3 regions of the Plantibacter sp. Mn2098 genome follow, and region 3 is predicted to be linked to each of the others. Evidence: predicted binding sites of a transcription regulator. Region 3 holds the regulator's gene; each other region holds the start of a gene.
What was found. Region 3 encodes LexA, which represses DNA repair genes until DNA is damaged. Its sites were predicted from a motif close to TCGAACANNTGTTCGA; they were not measured.
Positions count from the first base shown of each region.

Region 1: a site for LexA is predicted at 2,547-2,562, ahead of ACL9RL_RS03930 (Rv2578c family radical SAM protein). Genes of this name have one in related genera too.
Region 2: a site for LexA is predicted at 1,857-1,872, ahead of ACL9RL_RS19670 (DUF222 domain-containing protein). Genes of this name have one in related genera too.

Region 1 is NZ_JBMOUH010000002.1:242,243-246,416, forward strand. It holds gene ACL9RL_RS03920 (RNA polymerase sigma factor) at 1-258, opposite strand, end outside; gene nagE (N-acetylglucosamine-specific PTS transporter subunit IIBC) at 440-2,401, shown strand; gene ACL9RL_RS03930 (Rv2578c family radical SAM protein) at 2,571-3,719, shown strand; gene ACL9RL_RS03935 (GNAT family acetyltransferase) at 3,803-4,174, opposite strand, start outside.
Region 2 is NZ_JBMOUH010000017.1:10,582-14,755, forward strand. It holds gene ACL9RL_RS19670 (DUF222 domain-containing protein) at 311-1,828, opposite strand; gene ACL9RL_RS19675 (ROK family transcriptional regulator) at 2,159-3,361, shown strand; gene ACL9RL_RS19680 (extracellular solute-binding protein) at 3,581-4,174, shown strand, end outside.
Region 3 is NZ_JBMOUH010000010.1:193,515-197,688, forward strand. It holds gene hflX (GTPase HflX) at 1-1,357, shown strand, start outside; gene lexA (transcriptional repressor LexA) at 1,458-2,150, opposite strand; gene ACL9RL_RS16465 (LysM peptidoglycan-binding domain-containing protein) at 2,420-2,812, shown strand; gene ACL9RL_RS16470 (histidinol-phosphate transaminase) at 2,851-3,930, shown strand; gene sufU (Fe-S cluster assembly sulfur transfer protein SufU) at 4,057-4,174, opposite strand, start outside.

The DNA of each region.
Region 1 (4,174 bases), on a different contig from region 3:
GCCGCGCTCCGCATTCTGCAACTGGCGTCTCGCGATGCCGATGGCCCACGGGATCGCCGCATCGACGGGGACGACCGCGCTGCGCCGCCAGAGCACAACGAGCGTCTCGTTGAGGACTTCGTCCGCGGTGTGCGCGTCGGTGCGTCTGGCGAGGAACCGCCGGAGCGGTTCGAGGACCTCGGCGACGATCCGGTCGAAGACGGAGTCGTCCGCCGAGTTGTCGTCTGCGTCGTCGTCTGCTGGTTGCTCAGGATTCACGGGGATGCCCACACCCTCGTATGTCCGGCTGCCGCATCGATCTTTCACCCGTCTTCGTCGTCCCCGCCACAGCATTCCACACGCCCGATCATCCGGACGTTCTCTCCACAATCGGCTTGAATTGTCGATTCCGGTATTCCACAACATAAGGTTGTTTCATTGTGAGCCTTGAGGAGGCCCCGTGAAATTCTTCCAACGACTCGGCAGATCGATCATGCTGCCCGTCGCCGTCCTGCCGGTCGCCGCCATCCTGGTCGGCGTCAGCTATTGGATCAAGTCGGCAGCAGGCGGCGACAACGTCGTCACGACGTTCCTCGCCGCAGCAGGTGGGGCGCTGCTCGACAACATGCCGCTGCTCTTCGCGATCGGCATCTCGATCGGTATGGCCAGGAAGACCGACGGCACCTCGGCACTCGCGGGTCTCGTCTCCTGGCTCACCGTCACGACGCTGTTGAAGCCGGAGACGGTCGCCCTCTTCCGCGGCGTCGAGGCTTCGGCGGCGGATCCGGCGTTCTCGAGCATCCAGAACGCCTTCATCGGCATCCTCTGCGGCCTCATCGGGGCGTTCTGCTACAACCGGTTCAAGGACACGAAGCTGCCGGATGCTTTGTCGTTCTTCTCCGGGAAGCGGTCTGTGGCCATCGTCACCGCTGGCGTCTCGCTCGTCGTCGCGCTTGTGCTCTACGTCGTCTGGCCCATCGTCTACGGCGGGCTCGTCGGGTTCGGCGAGTTCATCGTGACGCTCGGGCCGCTCGGTGCCGGCATCTACGGCTTTATGAATCGGATGCTCATCCCACTCGGCCTGCATCACGCGCTGAACTCGGTGTTCTGGTTCGACGTGGCCGGCATCAACGACCTCACCAACTTCCTCAACGACACGGGCGTGTACGGCGTCACCGGACAGTACATGACGGGCTTCTTCCCGATCATGATGTTCGGACTGCCCGGCGCCGCATTGGCGATGTACGTGACCGCCAAGACCAAGCGCAAGAAGATCGTCTACGGCATCCTGTTGTCCTCCGCGGTGTCCTCGTTCTTCGTCGGTGTGACGGAACCGCTCGAGTTCGCGTTCATGTTCCTCGCACCCTGGCTCTATCTCATCCATGCCGTGTTCATGGGGATCTCCCTCGCCATCAGCGCCATCCTCCCGGTGCGGATGGGCTTTGGATTCTCCGGCGGATTCATCGACCTCGTGCTCAACTGGGCCAATCCGCTTGCGGAAAACCCGTGGATCATCCCGATCATGGGCGTCGGCTGGTTCCTGATCTACTTCTTAGTGTTCCGCTTCGTCATCCTCCGCTGGCGACTCAAGACGCCGGGCCGGGAGGACGACGACCTCGTCGACGGGTCCGACGGAACCGCTTCGACCGCCGGAACCGACGATGCGTATCTCGCGACCGCCGGCAGGTTCCTGGACGCGCTCGGCGGGCCAGCGAACATCGTCGAACTCGACAATTGCGCGACACGGCTGCGCATGGAGGTGGCGGACGTCGCCCTCGTGGACGACGCAGCACTCAAGCGCGCTGGCGCAGCCGGAACGATGAAGCCGGGTGGCACCTCCGTGCAGGTCGTATACGGACTCAACGTCCAGTTCGTGAAGGACGCGATGGAGCGCATCATCGCCGGGACCGCGAGCGTTCCGGTCGAGGGCGGGTCGGGGACCGCCATCGAGGCAGGTGCCGAGGTCGGGTCGGGCACCGCGGCCGGGTCAGGCACGTCGACTCTCACGCCACCACTCACAACCATCGTCCTGCGGCAGCCGCTCGCCGGCGAGGTCGTCCCGCTCTCCGAGGTGCCGGATGCGACGTTCGGCACGGGGATCATGGGGCCGGGCATCGCGATCGAGCCCTCCGGCGACACGGTCGTCGCACCGGCCGATGGAACCGTCGGCCATGTCTTCGAGACCGGGCACGCCGTGGCCCTCGTGCTGGCTGACGGAACGGAACTGCTCATCCACGTCGGCATCGACACCGTCGAGATGCGCGGCGACGGCTTCGAGAACCTCGTCGCCTCCGGCGACGTCGTCACGGCCGGGACGCCGCTGTTGCGCTTCGACCTCACGAAGATCCGCGCGGCCGGCCACCCTGCCGTCACCCCGGTCGTCGTCCTCAACAACGAGGAGGCCGCGATCGTGCTCCAGTAGTCACCACTCGGCGGGCCCGCACAGGAGAAGGAAGGCCGCACGAGAGAAGGCGGTTCCGCGGCGAATCCACCTTCTCTCGCGCGGTCTTCCTTCTCCCATGCGTCGGGCCGTCCGGAACGCGACGAAGACGCAGCACCCAAAAGACTCGAACGTATGTTCTAATAGGGGGATGAGATGGAGCGGTCAAGAGCTTGGGGTCGAGGAACCGTCGGCCCTGCCAGGACTCGCCAAGCTCAACAACCTCGTGCGGAGCGTGCAGACGCCGGAGTTCGCCGGCGTGACGTTCCATGAGGTCCTCGCCAAGTCCGCGCTCAACAAGGTTCCCGGCCAATCGGTCATGCCCTTCGGCTGGACCATCAATCCGTACCGGGGCTGCTCGCACGCCTGCACGTACTGCTTCGCCCGACCGACGCACACCTACTTGGACATGGACGGCGGTCGCGATTTCGACACGCAGGTCGTCGTCAAGGTCAATGTCGCCGAGGTGCTCGAAGGCGAGCTCCGGAAGCCGAGCTGGGGCAAGCATCCCGTCGCCCTCGGGACGAACACCGATCCCTACCAGCGCGCGGAGGGGAAGTACCGTTTGATGCCCGGCATCATCACCGCGCTCGCGGAGTCGGGGACGCCGTTCTCCATCCTGACGAAGGGCACGCTGCTCCGCCGAGACCTCCCGTTGCTCGCGGATGCGGCTGGGCAGGTTCCCGTGGATCTTGCGATGTCGATCGCCATCTTCGACGACGAACTGCAGCACTCCGTCGAACCGGGCACACCCACGGCCACCGCGCGCCTCGCCACCGTCACTGCGGCCCGCGAACATGGGTTCGACGTGAGCGTCCTTATGATGCCGATCCTGCCGTATCTCACCGACACGAGTGCCCACCTCGACCACGCGCTCGAACGCATCGCGAAAGCCGGAGCCACCTCCGTCCTCTTCTCCGCACTGCACCTCAAGGGCGGCGTGAAGCCCTGGTTCATGCACTGGCTGGCCGGCGCCCATCCAGAACTCGTCGAGAAGTACGAGGACCTCTACCGGACGGGCACCTACGCACCGAAGGAGTACCGCAAGTGGCTCGCGGCCCGCATCCGTCCGCTCATCCGGGCGCACGGGATGGAACGCGGGCGAGAGGATCCGGCAACCGGCGGTGTCCGGTCGAGCGCCATCGGCATGATGCGCAACGATGAAGGCGAGCGCGTCAGCATTCGGACGGGCGGTCCCGCCGGTGGTCCGATCGGCGCCCCGGCCGGTGTCCGCTTCGCCGACCTCGCGAGGAGCGGCGCGCCGATGACCGGCTTGCAGGTGCAACCGACGCTGTTCTGACCGAACCACAGATCAGACGTCCGGGATCTGTCGTCCGGGATCAGCTGTCCGTAACGAATCGTCCGGGGATCAGGCGTCCGAAATCAGACGTCCGGGATCAGACGCTTGCTGAGCACGGCGACCTCGTCGGTGCCGTAGCCGATCGACTCGTAGAACCCGATCACCCGTTCGTTTCCGGAGCGCACCATGAGGTTGATCTTCGGGCATCCCCGCTCCGTGAGCAGCCGTTCGGCCTCAGCCATGAGCGCCTGTCCCAGTCGCTCACCCCGCCGCGATTCGGCCACGGCGAGGTAGTGCACCCAACCGCGGTGCCCGTCGTACCCGATCATGACCGTCGCGATCACCGCCCCGTCGTGCTCCCCGACAAGGAACAGTTCCGGTTGCGTCGTCAACTTCCGTTCGATGTCCTTGATCGGATCGTTCCAGGGCCTCGTCAACCCGGCATCCGCCCACAG
Region 2 (4,174 bases), on a different contig from region 3:
CCCGTCACCGGTCCCTGAGCTGTGCGGTTGTGCTGGTGCACTTCGACAAGCTCAGTGACCGGGTGCGTTCGGTCCCTGAGCTTGTCGAAGGGTCGGGGCGTGTGGTCGTGCCGCGGGCACTTCGACAGGCTCAGTGACCGGGTGGGTTCGGTTGTGTGATGGGGGCTTCGGTGGCTCCGCACAACGTCCACCCCGGTCCCTGAGCTTGTCGAAGGGTCGTTCTGCCGCGGGCACTTCGACAGGCTCAGTGACCGAGGTGTGCTCGCTCAGTGACCGAGGTGTGCTCGCTCAGTGACCGAGGTGTGTTCGGTCAGGGACCGGTGTGTGCGGTGTCGGTGGTTCGAGGTGGGGGCGGGAGCGGAGCCAGGGGGTACCAGTCGGGTGGATCTGGTTCGGTGGTGAACGTCTCGCCGCTCGGGCTGGTCCAGTGCAGCGTCCCATTGGGTGCGGGGGCGAGGGTCCAGTTGGTGTCGTGTTTCACGTGATGGTGTTTCGGACAGAGGTGGGCGAGGTTCTCGGCGGACGTTTCACCTCCGGCGGACCAGGGGATGGTGTGGTCGAGGTCGCATCCCTTGGCGAGCCGGTTGCATCCGGGTGCCCGGCAATGGGTGTCCCGGATGGCGAGGGCGCGAGCGAGGTCTCCGGGTGGTGTGTATCGGTCTCGGCCGACGGAGAGCACGGCGCCGCTTTCCGGATGGGTGAGGATCCTGGTGAATGACTTCGCGTTGACGGTGAGCCGCGCCGCGGTCTCCGGGTCGATGGGTCCGTAGCCTTCGAGGCTGCCTGGGTCGTTCCTCTCACCGAGGAGGGTGAGGACGGGGACGGTGAGGTGGACGGTGGGAACGATGCCTTCGGTGATCTCCTCGATCGTGGGGAGTGGCGCGAGTTCCGGAGGGTTCACAGGTGGAGCAGTTGGGACCTCATGTTCTGCGGCCCGAGGTGGGCTGGTAGTGGTGGGCGGGGTGGCAGTGATCGGTGGGGTGGTTCTTGCGGGTGGGGTGGTCGTTGCGGCCCAGATCGGGATCTCGTCGTCTGTGTCGGTGACGGCCGGTGCTGTCGTGACCGGATCGGTAGGGGCCATCGGAACCGGCGCCCCGGAAGAAGCGGTGATGCCGAAGAGGAGGAGGCTCTGGGCGTTGTCGGTCATAAGCTGTGCGCGAGTGCGGGCATCGCCTCGATGCTTGGCGCCGGCGGTGAGCGCCTGGAGCCGGTTGTAGGCGGCGGTCGCGATGGGCGCCGTGGTGAGGATGGAGAGCCAGGACATGCCGTCGGCGGCTGGAGTGAGGGTGACGTGGCGTTCGTGCTTCGCGCGGTGGTGGCGTGCGGCGATGGTGGTCGGGTGGAGCTGTTCACGGAGTTTCCGGGCCGTGTGTTGCAGTTGGGCCGCGGTGTGCGTCTTCGCGATGGGGAGGATGCGGGTTTCGAACTCTGCCCGGTCAGCCGGGTCCACATCGGCCAGTTGGTCCACGATGACCCTGGCATGCCCAGCCGAGATCATGCCGGTGGCGAGGGCGGCGAGCGTGTCCGGAAGCTGGCTGACGAGGACTTCTGATTCGTTGATTCGGCGTTGGACGGTGCGTTCTGGGATGCGGGTCATCGCGGAGAGTTCCAGCTGCAGGGACAGCCGAGCGAGGCTCCGGGCGCGTTCGGGCGAGGTGCCGGCGGGCATGGTGGTGAGCGCGGTGATGTCGGAGACCCGAGCGGCGTCGGCGTAGAGGTGAGCGAGCTGTGCCTCGGCTGTGGCGATGACGGCGCATTGCGCGAGGATCTGCTCGCCGAGGCTCGTGATGAGTGCGGCGATCTGATCTGGCGTCGAAGGTATGTCCACTCATCAAGAATACCAGGGAGGTGAATAATAGAACAGGGGTTCGAAGAAAGCTGTGGAGAACTTCTCGGGTGCGGGGTGGGCACATCGACAAGCTCAGTGACCGGGTGACCGGGTGACCGGGTGGCCGGGTGACCAGTGACCGGGCGACCGAGGACCGGGTGACCGGGGCCGAGTTGCCGCGGCGGCGAAGGTGGGCACTTCGACGGGCTCGGTGACCGGGGGCGGAGGTCGCTCGACGGTCCGAAGGGAAACACGGTCTTTACTGTTAGGAAACTTTCCTGTTATATTCACGGAGAACAATTGGATTCCAACGGAGGGATCGGGAGACCCATGAGCGATCGCACACTGCGCGGCACCCCGTCATGGCTTCGTTCGACGAACGACCGGACGGCCCTCGAGCTGCTCCTCGAACACGGCGAGCTCACCAGGCTCCGCCTCGGCGAACTGTCCGGCCTCTCGAAGCCGACCGCCTCGCAGATGGTGCAGCGCCTCGAAACCGCGGGCCTCATCCACACCGTCGGCACCGTCTCCGCCGGCCGCGGCCCGAGCGCCGCCAGCTACGCCGTCCGCACCGACCGCACCCTCGGCGTCGCCATCGACGTGACCCCCACCCTCATCCGCTCCGTGATCGTCGACGCGAGCGGCACCGAATACCCGATCACGATCACCCCGACCGTCGACGGGGAGCGCTCGGCCGTCGCCGACATCGTCGAGGCGATCGCCGCGGCCACCACGGCAGCCGACATCGACCCGGCGACCGTCCGCCTCGTGAACGTCGCCGTGCAGGGCTCCTACGACGCGGACACCGACGAACTTGCCTTCGCCGAGAGCATGCCCGGGTGGCAGAGCGAGGGCATCCGCGCCGTCCTCGAAGCCGCGACGGGCCGCATCGTGCACCTCGACAACGACGTCAACCTCGCCGCCATCGCCGAACGCGCGACCGGCGTGTGCGCCGACGCCGCGAGCTTCGCACTGCTGTGGATGGGCGACGGCCTCGGCCTCGCCGTCGATCTCGCCGGAACCCTGCACCGGGGCGCGTCCGGCGGCGCTGGCGAGATCGGCTACCTCCCGGTGACCCGTGAAGCGAGCGCCTTCGACCCGGCCGCCGACGACCTGCAGGACCTCATCGGGCCCGACGCCGTCACGCGCATCGCACACCGGACCACCGGTTCGGCTGCACCGGAGGCGATCACCCCCGCCGACTACGAAGCAGCCCTCGAACTCCTGACGAGCGGACCGGCACGCGAGGCGATCATCGCCGAGCTCGCCCCCCGCATCGCCATGGGCATCGTTCCCGTGCTCGCCCTCCTCGACCCACAGCGGGTCGTGCTCGGCGGGCCGACGGGAGCGGCAGGCGGCGATGCGCTCGCGCACGCCGTCGGCGAGCACATCGTCCGTTCGACGAGATGGCGGCCGCGGGTCGTCGCATCGTCCGTGGAACGACTCCCCGTGCTCCACGGGGCGAGGGACGTCCTCATCGGAGAGCTGCGCGCACGGCTCTTCGACGAGGTCGACCGGATAGCGGTCGCCTAGCGGGGCGCGCGCACCACGGTCCCGACCGCGACCACCGGACCCCGACCGCGACCACCGGTCCCTGAGCTCGTCGAAGGGCGCACTTCGACAAGCTCAGTGACCGGGTCCCGCTCAGTGACCTGGCACCGCAGGGTGCCAGTACTCGTCGCGCCATCAGCACGTCTCCACCACTGCACCAACAGCACCAACACATCACGAAGCAATCAGAGAGGATCCACCGTGCACACCCGTTCCAAACTGTTCACGACGACCGCGCTCGTCGCGGCCGCCGTCACCGTGCTCGCCGGCTGTTCGTCCGGCGGGGGCGCGTCGGACGCCGTCGCAGAGAAGGCCCCGTCCACCCTTGAGGGAACCGTGTCGCTCTGGCACTTCTTCTCCGACCGCGAGGGCGATGTCATCCAGTCCGTCGTCGACGACTTCGAGAAGGCGAACCCGAAGGTCAAGGTCGAGGTCCACGCCGGCCAGGACGACGAGAAGCTGCGGAAGGCGATCGCCGCAGGCAAGTCGGTCGACGTCGGCCTCTCCTACTCGACCGATGTGGTCGGCAACTTCTGCTCCAGTGGCGCGTTCCGCAACCTGAACGACTACATCAAGCGCGACAAGGTCGACCTGAACCAGTTCTCGGACACCGTCCGCAGCTACGTGCAGTTCGACGGCAAGCAGTGCGCGATGCCAGTGCTCGCCGACGTGTACGGCCTGTACTACAACAAGGACCTCCTCGCATCGGTGGGTGTCACGGCCCCGCCGAAGACGCTCAGCGAGCTCGAGAGCATCGCGGACAAGCTCACGACCTTCAACGCGGACGGGTCGATC
Region 3 (4,174 bases):
CGAGTACCGCCAGTTGCGGCTGGAGAACGTCGTCATCATCGGCGTGTACCAGCAGGGCTCGCTCGTCGACGCCGAGAACTCGCTCCGCGAACTCGCAGCCCTCGCTGAGACCGCCGGCGCCGTGGTCCTCGACGGACTGTTGCAGCGCCGTCCGCATCCGGACCCGTCCACCTATCTCGGTCGGGGCAAGGCCATCGAGCTCCGCGACGTCGTGAAGGCGCTCGGCGCCGACACCGTCATCGCGGACACGGAACTCGCGCCCAGCCAGCGACGCGCCCTGGAGGATGTCGTCGGCGTCAAGGTCATCGACCGCACGGCAGTCATCCTCGACATCTTCAGCCAGCACGCGAAGAGCCGGGAGGGTAAGGCACAGGTCGAACTCGCCCAGCTCGAGTACCTGCTCCCTCGCCTCCGCGGCTGGGGTGAGTCGATGAGCCGTCAGGCCGGCGGCCAGGTCGGTGGCGCCGGCGCCGGTATGGGCTCGCGTGGTCCTGGTGAGACGAAGATCGAACTCGACCGTCGTCGCATCCACACGCGCATGGCGAAGCTGCGCAAGCAGATCGTCGCGATGAAGCCGGCACGTGAGGCCAAGCGTGCGAACCGTCGCAGGAACACCGTTCCGTCGGTCGCGATCGCCGGGTACACCAACGCCGGCAAGTCCAGTCTGCTGAACCGCATCACGAAGGCCGGTGTGCTGGTCGAGAACTCGCTCTTCGCGACCCTCGACGCGACCGTGCGCCGCAACGTCACCTCTGACGGCCGTGAGTACACGCTCGCGGACACAGTCGGGTTCGTTCGGAATCTCCCGCACCAGCTCGTCGAAGCGTTCCGTTCCACGCTCGAGGAGGTCGCGGACAGCGACGTCATCGTGCACGTGGTGGACGCGTCGCACCCGGATCCGGCCGGCCAGATCGCGACGGTTCGCGATGTCATCGGCGAGGTCGGTGCGAGGCACATCCGCGAGATCGTCGTGTTCAACAAATCCGACCTGGTGGATGACGGCCAGTTGCTCGTCCTGCGTGGTCTCGAACCGGACGCCGTGTTCGTCTCGGCACGCACGGGTGTCGGTATCGATGAGCTGATGGAGCGGATCGAGGAGGTCCTGCCGTCGCCCAGCCGAGAGCTGCACGTGCTGGTCCCATACAACCGCGGAGACCTCGTGACGGTGCTCCACGAGCGTGGCAAGGTCGTCGAGACGAGCTATGACGAGCACGGCACCATCGTGCACGCGTTTGTGAACGACGAGATCGCCGCGATCCTCGAACCCTTCGCGATGGAGGCGTCGGCGGCCCGTGCCGTACACGCCGCTGCGGAGCCGCTCGCCGTCGCCGGAGCATCGCACTCCGCCGCCGACTGACCCCGATCTATCGACAGGAAAGGACCGGATCGATTCTCGATCCGGTCCTTCTGTCGTTCTGCCGTGTAGGCGGCGTCGGCCGCGGCGTGCGCCGGTCCGATCAGACGCTACGCAGCACCGCTACGACCTTGCCGAGGACGTCGGCGTGGTCGCCGAGGATGGGTTCGAACGCCGAGTTGCGGGGGAGGAGCCAGGTGTGGCCGTCGCGCTGGCGGAACACCTTCACCGTGGCCTCCTCGTCGAGCATGGCCGCGACGATGTCGCCGTTCTCCGCCGTCTTCTGCTCACGCACGACCACCCAGTCGCCGTCGCAGATGGCGGCGTCGATCATCGACTCCCCGACGACCTTCAACATAAAGAGGTCGCCCTTGCCGACGAGCTGACGGGGGAGCGGGAAGATCTCCTCGACCTGCTGCTCCGCCGTGATCGGGATGCCGGCGGCGATCCGGCCGACGAGCGGCACCATGGCGGCGTCGCCGACGGACGGGGCGTTCTCGGAGGGGGTGCCCTCCGTCGCGCTCGGCAGGTCGATGAGGATCTCGAGGGCGCGCGGACGGTTGGGGTCGCGGCGCAGGTAGCCGGACAGCTCCAGCTGGTTGAGCTGGTGTGTGACGCTCGAGAGGGATGCGAGGCCGACGGCATCGCCGATCTCGCGCATGCTCGGCGGGTAGCCCTGTGAGGCGACGGCGCGCTGGATCACGTCGAGGATGGCGAGCTGCTTCTCGCTGAGGCTCTTCCGCCGCCGCGTGCCCGTTCGCTCGTGAGCCCCGTCGCTCCTACCGTTCGCTGCCATTGTCGCTCCTGCCCGGACCAGTGTCAGTGGGTGCTGGTGTACTCACTCCAACACTCGAAACTGTATCCGCCCGGCGTGCCTCAGACAAACATTCGTTCGAGCGTGTCGCACATTCGTGTGCAACAAGGTACGAAAACAGGGTTGAAGATTCGAACAATCGAATATATATTCGGAACACAGCTTCGTATCCGGTGTTCCTGGCCGAACACCGGATACGAATTCTCGTCAGGAACCCCATGGTTCCTGCAGGCGAGCACTTGGAGGTAGTCATGACTGCAGCACTCATCGGTATCCCGACCGGTTCGAACACGGCTCCACGCACCACCACGGCACCACGCACGCGACTGCGCCTCACGCGCCGCGGTCGCGTCGTCTTCACCACCCTCGCTGCGCTGCCCGTCGTGGCAGCCATCGCCGTCCTGTCCATCTCGGCCGGCAACGCCATCGCGTCCGGTCCGGACATCGGAGCGGCTGGCCAGGGCGCGTCCTTCACCTACGTGACGGTCGACGCGGGGGAGTCGCTCTGGCAGCTCGCCAAGTCCATCGCCCCCACGGCGGACCCGCGTGACGTCGTCGCGGACATCATCAACCTCAACCAGCTGACGTCGTCCGGCGTAGAGCCGGGCCAGCGTCTGGCCATCCCGATCAAGTACACGGACTAGGCGCAGCCTGCATCCCCGGCGGTCGGTACGATTGTCGGGTGACCGCTCTCGACGACCTCCCCATCCGCGACGACCTCAGAGGGAAAATTCCCTACGGCGCTCCGCAGGCACATGTGCCCGTTGCGCTGAACGTCAACGAGAACACCCACCCCATCCCCGAGGACGTCGCCCACGACATCGTGGCGTCACTCGCCGCGGCCGTGCTCACGGTGAACCGCTATCCTGACCGCGAGTTCACGGAACTCCGCGAGTCCCTCGCACGGTACCTCGGGCACGGCGTCACAGCCGATCAGATCTGGGCCGGCAACGGATCGAACGAGGTCCTGCAGCACATCCTGCAGGCGTTCGGCGGACCTGGGCGTTCGCTCCTCGGTTTTGTGCCGACGTACTCGATGTACCCGCTGTTGGCAGCTGGCGTCGGAACTTCCTGGATCCCCGGAACGCGTGACGACGACTTCGAGCTGTCCCCGGAAACTGCGGCTCGGCAGGTTCGCGACGCGAACCCGGACCTCGTGTTCCTGTGCTCACCGAACAACCCGACGGGCACACCGCTCCCACTCGCGACGATCGAAGCCGTTTACGAGGCGTCGACGGGCATCGTCGTGGTGGACGAGGCGTATGCGGAGTTCGCACCCGATGGCGAGGCGAGCGCGCTCACGTTGCTGGAGGGACGTCCGCGTCTCATCGTCTCGCGCACCATGAGCAAGGCGTTCGCCTTCGCCGGTGTTCGCCTCGGCTACCTCGCCGCGGATCCGGCTGTCGTCGATGCGTTGCGTCTCGTCCGGCTGCCGTACCACCTGAGCGCCCTCACCCAGGCGGCTGCGACCGCGGCGCTCCGCCACGCTGATGAGATGCTCGCGATGGTCGACGACATCCGTGGACAGCGCGACCGCCTGGTGACCGAACTCGCCTCACTCGGTTACGCACCGCACCGCAGTGGCTCGAACTTCGTGCTGTTCGGTGGTGTGGACGACCCGAACGGCATCTTCGAGGCGCTGTTCGCTCGTGGCATCCTGATCCGCGATGTGGGCATCCCGAACCACCTGCGCGTGACGGCCGGAACCGAGTCGGAGACGACGGCATTCCTCGAGGCGCTGGCCGAGATCACGCCGCGCTGAGTCACGTGCGCGGCGCGGACTCAGCGCTGCACCCCTGTTCGAAATTCAGGAGCGCCCCGGTGTGTCACCCAGCGCTCGCGATGAGTGCGGGTCGACGCGCCGGGGCGCTCCTGAGTTGTGAACGGGCTACGCGGTCAGGCGGAGAACTGCTTCCTCGGCGGCGACCCAGGGGAGCATCGCGCACTTCACCCGGGCGATGTACTTGGAGACGCCGCTGAGCGCCGCTGCGTCACCGAAGCGCTCC